DNA from 2 places in the Vibrio sp. NH-UV-68 genome. Region 1 is predicted to be linked to the other one. Evidence: predicted binding sites of a transcription regulator. Region 1 holds the regulator's gene; the other holds the start of a gene.

What was found. Region 1 encodes CRP, which controls carbon source genes, mostly activating them, when cyclic AMP is high. Its sites were predicted from a motif close to TGTGANNNNNNTCACA; they were not measured.
Region 2: a site for CRP is predicted at 1,829-1,844, ahead of ectA (diaminobutyrate acetyltransferase). Genes of this name have one in related genera too.

What each region holds. Positions count from the first base shown of each region.
Region 1 is NZ_CP134975.1:243,115-247,341, reverse strand. Features, by position in the region: gene ViNHUV68_RS01110 (hydrolase) at 1-884, shown strand, start outside; gene ViNHUV68_RS01105 (YheU family protein) at 928-1,140, shown strand; gene ViNHUV68_RS01100 (phosphoribulokinase) at 1,231-2,100, shown strand; gene crp (cAMP-activated global transcriptional regulator CRP) at 2,344-2,976, shown strand; gene ViNHUV68_RS01090 (DUF1338 domain-containing protein) at 3,182-3,973, opposite strand; gene astD (succinylglutamate-semialdehyde dehydrogenase) at 4,136-4,227, opposite strand, start outside.
Region 2 is NZ_CP134975.1:1,138,882-1,143,108, reverse strand. Features, by position in the region: gene ectB (diaminobutyrate--2-oxoglutarate transaminase) at 1-1,161, opposite strand, end outside; gene ectA (diaminobutyrate acetyltransferase) at 1,186-1,728, opposite strand; gene ViNHUV68_RS05330 (TPR end-of-group domain-containing protein) at 2,020-2,871, shown strand; gene hisIE (bifunctional phosphoribosyl-AMP cyclohydrolase/phosphoribosyl-ATP diphosphatase HisIE) at 2,941-3,576, opposite strand; gene hisF (imidazole glycerol phosphate synthase subunit HisF) at 3,573-4,227, opposite strand, start outside.

The DNA of each region.
Region 1 (4,227 bases):
TGTGGCAAACCTTAGATACTCCAGATGGGGACTTTCTTGATATCGCTTGGAGCGAACCGATGGCCTCACAAGCGTCCCAACACAAACCTCTGTTTGTGTTGTTTCACGGTTTGGAAGGATGTTTCTACAGTCCGTACGCTAACGGCTTAATGAACGCCTTTGCCCAGCAGGGTTGGCGTGCGGTCATGATGCACTTTCGCGGCTGCGGTGGTAAACCCAATAAGCTTGCACGCGCCTACCACTCGGGCGAGATAGAAGACGCGCGTTTCTTCCTCGAATACCTTGATGAGCTTTTCCCGCACCAGACTAAAATAGCCGTGGGCATCTCTTTAGGCGGCAATATGTTGGCCAACTATCTGGCTCAATATCGAGATGAACCACTGCTTGATGCGGCAACCATCGTCTCAGCGCCATTAGATTTATCCTCTTGTTCAAAGCGCATCGAGCAAGGCTTTTCTAAGCTGTACAAAAACTACTTACTCGCTTCGCTGAAAAAGAGCGCGCTACAAAAACATCATCTGTTAAAAGGCGAGCTTGGCCTTAGTTACCAACATATCAAGCGAGTCACTAAACTGTATGAGTTTGATGATCTGATCACCGCACCACTGCACGGGTTTAAAGATGCCCAAGACTACTACCAGCAGTGTTCAGGTATTCATCGCCTCAAACAGATTCAGCTGCCAACCCAGATTATTCATGCCAAAGACGATCCGTTTATGACCGAGGCGGTCATTCCTAAATACGTGCTGCCAGAAAACATCGACTATCGGCTTTTTGACCAAGGCGGACATGTCGGATTTGTCAGCGGCAGCGCACTCAAACCGCGCTTTTGGCTTGAAGAGGCTCTGCCCGCCTACTATCAAAGTTTGGCAGTTTCAGCATAATCGCGCCTTATTCCATTTCCGAGCATAAAGTAACGAGGTATTTATGATCGTTCCATGGCAACAAATCGATCCACAAACGCTAGACAATCTTATCCGTGAGTTCATCTTGCGTGAAGGCACAGATTACGGCGATGTGGAAATTTCTCTGCAAGACAAAATCGACCAAATCAAAACCCAGCTTGAATCCGGCGAGGCCGTTGTGGTTTTTTCAGAGCTGCATGAAACGGTTGATATTCAACTCAGACGCCAACTTTAGCTTTTAAAGCACATCATACCGTGACGCTAAGTTAAAGCATGGTATAGTGGTAAGCGTATACAGGATGGTTATTTACAGACAAGGTTTGTCATGTCAGCAAAACACCCAATTATTGCCGTAACTGGTTCCTCCGGAGCTGGAACGACAACAACATCAGAAGCGTTCCGTAAAATGTTCAACATGATGAGCATTAAACCCGCTTGGATTGAAGGGGATAGCTTCCACCGTTTTACCCGTCCAGAGATGGACGTCGAAATACGCAAAGCACGTGAACAAGGTCGCCACATCAGCTACTTTGGCCCACAAGCGAATGATTTTGGTGCCATCGCCGAGTTCTTTCGTAAGTATGGCCAAGAAGGGATAGGCCAGATGCGTCGTTACCTGCATACCTTCGATGAAGCAGTGCCTTATAATCAAATGCCCGGCACCTTCACCCCTTGGCAAGATCTTCCGGAAAATTCAGACGTTCTCTTTTATGAAGGTTTGCACGGTGGCGTGGTCGATGGTGAAGTCAACGTCGCGCAACATGTCGATTTCCTAATTGGAATGGTGCCGATCGTCAACTTAGAGTGGATTCAAAAGTTTGTTCGTGATACTCGCGATCGCGGCCACTCACGAGAAGCGGTGATGGATTCGATTGTTCGTTCAATGGACGACTATCTGAACTACATTACTCCGCAGTTTTCGCGCACCCACATTAACTTTCAACGTGTCCCTACGGTCGACACCTCCAACCCGCTCAACGCTAAAGGCATTCCAAGTTTAGATGAGAGTTTTGTCGTCATTCGATTACGTGGTATCAAGAATGTCGACTTCCCTTATTTACTCGCCATGATTGATGGCTCATTTATGTCACGCCATAACACACTGGTTGTGCCAGGCGGTAAAATGAGTTTCGCCATGGAGCTAATTGTCAGGCCGATCCTGCAACAATTAATTGAAACTGGAAAAATTGGCTAGAGCTCACAGCTAAAACACGATTACTTTTCATACCGTGATCATGTGCACATTTTTGTATAGTAAAACCTTATCCGGACCCGATTAAAATCAAGAAATCGTTTTCGAAAAAGGATACTATTTGTTACCGAAACACAAGTTGGCTTGCAGCATTTATAAAGTGCTCTTATCCTAGCAAGTCTTAATCTAAGGCTTAGCTACAACATGGAAAGCAGCAAGCATACCCTGCAGAGGAAGTGAGATATTATGGTTCTAGGTAAACCTCAAACCGATCCAACATTAGAATGGTTTCTTTCACATTGTCATATTCATAAGTACCCATCAAAAAGCACGCTGATCCATGCGGGCGAAAAAGCAGAAACTTTGTACTACATCGTAAAAGGTTCTGTGGCGGTACTTATCAAGGATGAAGAAGGTAAAGAAATGATTCTTTCTTACCTCAACCAAGGCGACTTTATTGGCGAACTTGGCTTGTTCGAAGAAGATCAAGAACGTACCGCATGGGTTCGAGCAAAATCTCCTTGTGAAGTCGCGGAGATTTCATTCAAGAAATTCCGTCAGCTAATTCAAGTTAACCCAGACATCTTAATGCGTCTGTCAGCGCAAATGGCAAGTCGTCTACAAGTGACAAGCCAAAAAGTCGGTGACCTTGCGTTCCTAGACGTTACTGGCCGTATCGCGCAAACGCTACTTAACCTTGCAAAACAACCTGATGCGATGACTCACCCAGACGGTATGCAAATCAAGATCACTCGTCAGGAAATCGGCCAAATTGTTGGCTGTTCTCGTGAGACTGTAGGTCGTATCTTGAAGATGCTTGAAGAGCAAAACTTAATTTCTGCCCACGGCAAAACTATTGTTGTGTACGGCACACGTTAATCTCAATTAACGTTTAGAAATGTTAAAAGCCATCAATGTTTCCATTGATGGCTTTTTATTTTTTTGGACTCATGTCATTCCAGAAGTAACGGACAAGCTCTACGGAATCTGGGCTTTGAGTGTGTGGTGATTAGATTCTGAATCACGCTCGTGCCTCGCTGTTTAGAATGACACTGGCTATCACGACTTATTGATAGCAGAATGACTAGCCATTCGTACTCTCGAAAATCTTATCAGCTGATGCCGCAACAAACCCCGGGTAAAGTTCACCATTGCTCATCGGATAGCGCTTAGCAAACTCATAGAAACCGCCCGGTATCACTTGAGCGCCATCGGCAAAGTCGACCGACACTTTGTCAGCCATGGTCGACGATTGCTCAAGAAGTACTTCTGGAGAGCCTTTCACTTCACCGCCAAATTCATTAATAGTGAAGCCCGATTGACGCAAATGGTCATTGACCGCCGTCACTTCATCAAATGCCTTCAACTGATTAACGCTGACAGTAAAATGATTGGCACCATATCCATGCGCGGCCAGCCATGAGGCATACTCACTCTCAGTCGCAAGCGTTTGATAATCGGCAAAACTTAAATCCCATAAACGCCCACCATACAAGAACTCATGACCTTTTAGCTTACTGTGATCCAATTGCTCAACCAGCTTAGCCACGATCGTTTGCAGCGACTCAGAACACTCTTCTACTTTCAACTCACTGATAAAGACCTTAGGCTGTTTTGGGTCAGGATGTTCAAAGTGTTTAGCCACCAGCTTTTTACTTTCAAACAGGTAGTCACCACACGGCGTATAACCGATATCCAAAAATGGCTGCGCTAGCGTTGCAATGCCCAAAGGCGCAACATTAAACGTTCGCAGCGCAATATGATCGTTGATCAATGCTTCGTCTTCTTGCAGCAATTGATGCACTTTTTCAGCAGATGGACACAAGCGTTGAATATAGTCATTCCATAACGATTGGAATAAAACATCTGGCGTCATAACGCCTCCTTGTTGGGGTTGTTTACGTTGTGAGTATCAATAAAAAAAGGCTATCGGACCGACATGTCCAGCGAGTCAATCCGATAGCCTTGAGCCTGTGACGTTGTAGGCCCCGATATCGGGGCAACAAGGGAATCCCTTATTATTAATATTATTATGGAGTTACAGTTCAACACCTGGGCTCAACGTCGCGGGAAGCACGGTCGCCTCCCCTTCCATTGAAGCCATAGGGTAAGCGCAGTAATCCGCGGCGT
Region 2 (4,227 bases), 900 kb from region 1:
GAACTTCACTACTTCGTCATTCGGGCCTGCCGTTTCAATCACCATGCCATTGTTAAAACAAGCGGTTGTGATTTCATCCGAGATCTCGCCATCATGACATTCAACGCCAATCATCATCCCGCGGCCTTTTTGCTGTAAAAACAGTTCAGGGTAGCGTTTGATATTTCGTTGAATCACGTCACTGACCTTATCAGCACACAGTCCGATATGAGATTCGAATTGGTCATCAGCCCAATAGATCTCTAAAGCTTTGGCTGCCGTGACAAAAGCGTGGTTGTTACCGCGGAATGTACCGTTATGCTCACCAGGCTTCCATTCATCAAGCTCTGGCTTAAGTAAAACCACTGCCATCGGTAAACCGTAACCACCTATCGACTTCGAAAGTGTGACGATATCAGGTGTGATACCTGCAGGTTCGAAACTGAAGAAGGTACCAGTACGGCCACAACCTGCCTGAATATCATCAACAATCATTAAGATGTCATGCTGATCACAGATTTTTCGTAATCGTTGCAACCATTGATTAGAAGCAGCATTTAATCCACCTTCACCTTGAACGGTTTCGAGTAGAACAGCAGCAGGTTTGTCGATACCAGAAGAATTGTCATCAAGCATGGTTTCAAACAATTTTAAGCCATCGATATCGGCATAGCCTTCAAATGGAATTCGGGTGACATTGTTTAGACTGACTCCCGCACCCTGACGGTGGTGTTGGTTACCTGTTGCGGCTAAAGCGCCAGCAGTACAACCATGGAATCCATTAGTGAAAGCAACAATGGACTCTCGACCTTTCACTTTACGCGCCAGTTTAAGTGCTGCTTCGACAGCATTGGTGCCTGTCGGGCCAGTAAACTGGACTTTATAGTTAAGGTCACGTGGCGCCAGAATGTAGTTCTTAAGCGCGGTCAGAAAGTCAGCTTTTGCTTGCGAGTGCATATCTAAGCCATGGGTGATCCCATCCATTTCGATATAATCGAGCAAAGCGAGTTTTAATACAGGGTTATTGTGGCCGTAGTTCAGTGAACCAGCACCAGCTAGGAAATCAAGATAGCGTTCACCTTGTTCTGTCTCAAGCCAGCAGCCTTTGGCTTTATTAAACACCACTGGAAAACTGTTTGAATAAGAGCGAACTTTTGATTCCTGCTTTTTAAAAATATCCATGATGATACCGTTTCTAACTCCTGATTATTGATTTTGGTTTAGTGGGATACGATACAAATATTCACTATCGTGTTTCCCTTTGAAATGTTGATGTTCATCGAGAAATTTACTTACTTCACCGTCGAGGCCTTTTTGTTGTTCGAGCTTGTTAAATAGCGCCCAAGATGCCTGATTGTCTTTAGTAATAGTGGTTTCTATCGCCGTTATATGGCTTAAGTTATTGCGTTCAAGCAACGATGACAGCATGGTAAATGCCAACCCTTGACCACGAAAATCACGTCCGATAGCAACTTGCCAAATAAAGAGCGTGTCAGGTTGTTGCGGTTTTAAATAAGCGGAAATAAATCCAGCAACCTGCCCCTCTTTTTTAGCGATAACACAGGTATTACTAAAGTGAGTTGACTGAAGAAAGTTACAGTACGAAGAATTGACATCTAACGGCGGGCAATCCGCAATTAATTGTGCAACGCCATCGCCATCTTCAGCACAAGGCTGAGAGAGTTCCCACTCTGATTGAAGCGTATCCTGTATCTCAGGGTAGATAACCCAAGGTGCTGAAGAAATCATATATAAAAACATTTCCTTTGAACTCTAAACAATTTCTGCATTTAATATCCGCTAAACCCCACTAACAAATCAAATTCAATTCGGTTATACAGGTAAAAAATGTGACGAGAATCACATAAAATACGTAAATATTGCTTAGTGGCCTAAATATATCCTTGATGTGAATTCAGACATGGTACAGTTAGCGCCCGCGCGTTTCTGGCGAGCTTAATTGTCAAGATAACGTATTAAACCGATAACAGATTTGTTAAGGTTTATCTTGAACAAACAAATAGATAAATGGACGCGGATATGCGATTTTGGATAACTTTCACCTCTTTGCTGTGGGTTCTTTTCAGTACACCGAGCTTGGCTGAGCAAACAGCCTATTCAGATTCTGAACTACTCGACCGACCTTTAATGGAACGCTACATTCTTGATGAGTTAAAAGCGCTTCGCCAAGACCAGCAAGACTTGGAGCGCAGACTAATCGTGCAAATTACCGACCGAGAACTTAGCGTCGCTGATAAGTCGCTTAATTATGCCAACGTGACCGTGACCTATTTCTTCTACATCATTGCAGGTGTTGCTTCACTGATTGCGTTAGTCGGTTGGCAGTCATTGCGTGAATTCAAAAACAACACCACAGAGATGGCCGATAAACGTCTCGACTCAATTGCAAGTGTGTATGAAAAGAAATTTGGCGCTCTTGAAAGAGATCTGAAACGCAAGACACGTATTATCAGTGAAAACAACAAAGAGATTGAGAAAATCAATGAGATCCACAACCTGTGGTTAAGGGCGCAAAGTATGCCAACCCCAGAGCAGAGAATGGATGTTTTTGATGAAATTTTAACTATCAGACCAGGTGATCTTGAAGCTTTGACCTATAAAGCTGATGCGGCAATGGAAATTAGAGAGTATCACTGGGCGCTCAGTTTATGTAACCGTGTTTTGGATCTTGATACCAGCAATGGTCCTGCGCTTTATCAACGAGCTTGTGCCTATTCACGTCTCGGAGTTGAAGAGCAAGCGATAGAAGATCTAGAAAAAGCCATTGAAGCTAGCCCATCAATTAGCGATCTTATTGATACCGAGCCCGACCTAGAAGGTCTGCATGGTAATCCGCGATTTGATGCCTTGATTCCAGTTCATAACGAGTAGCATCGATACAATTAAAAAAAAGCCCATTCAACAATGGGCTTTTTCATCATTCAAACTCATCAATGAGGGTTATTTATGGCGTTCTTTGAGTTTGTTCACCACATCATTCATCGACAAGCCTTGGTCTTGTAATAACACCATTAAATGGTAAATCAAGTCAGCGGATTCACAGACTAACTCCGCTTTATCACCCGACGTCGCCGCAAGCGCGACTTCAACGCCTTCTTCACCCACTTTCTGCGAAATACGTTTGGTGCCACGAGCATAAAGACTGGCGGTGTAAGAGGAATCTGGGTCGGCACTCTTGCGGGCAGCCAATAGCTGCTCAAGCTGATGAAGCCACACCATTTGTGACTCTTCTTGTGCATCGCCATCCCAACAGGTTGTGGTACCTGTATGGCACGTAGGGCCAATGGGATTCACTTTCACCAGCAACGTATCGTTGTCGCAATCAAGTGACATATTCACCAGTTGCAATACGTTACCCGAGGTTTCTCCTTTAGTCCAAAGACGTTGTTTAGTCCGAGAAAAAAACGTCACTTGACCCGTTTCCCCTGTTTTCGACAACGCGTCTTTATTCATATAGCCCATCATCAGCACTTGGCTTGACTGGTAATCTTGTACAATGGCAGGAACTAAACCATCCACCTTGCTCCAATCGATTCGCTCGGATAGCGAACTTACTTCGGCGGCTTTCAAACTCATAGTCGCACCTCAATGCCTTGCTGTTTTAAATACTGTTTTAGCTCACCAATATTGATGACTTGTTTATGAAACACCGACGCTGCAAGTGCACCATCGACATTGGCTTGTTGATAAGCCTCAGCAAAGTGCTCCATCGTTCCTGCACCACCAGATGCAATAAGCGGCACATGGCACACCTCTCGAACCATATTGAGTTGCTTAATATCGTAACCGTTACGCACACCATCTTGATTCATCATGTTTAACACGATTTCACCAGCACCACGTTTTTGCACTTCCTCAACCCAATCACATGTTTCCCATTGGGTTGCTTTGGTACGTTGTTCGTCGCCAGTAAACTGATATACCTGATATTTACCCGTCTCTTTATCATAGTAAGAGTCGATACCAACAACGATACATTGAACGCCAAATTTGTCGGCTAGGTCGGTAATCAACTGTGGATTCGCTAGTGCTGGCGAATTAATCGAAACCTTATCCGCACCAAACTCTAGAATGCGCGCGGCGTCTTGTGCTGATTTAATGCCACCAGCCACACAGAACGGGATATCAATGACCTCTGCAACGCGCGCAACCCAGCTTTTATCAACAACACGACCATCACTGGATGCCGTGATGTCGTAAAAAACCAACTCATCTGCGCCTTCCTCA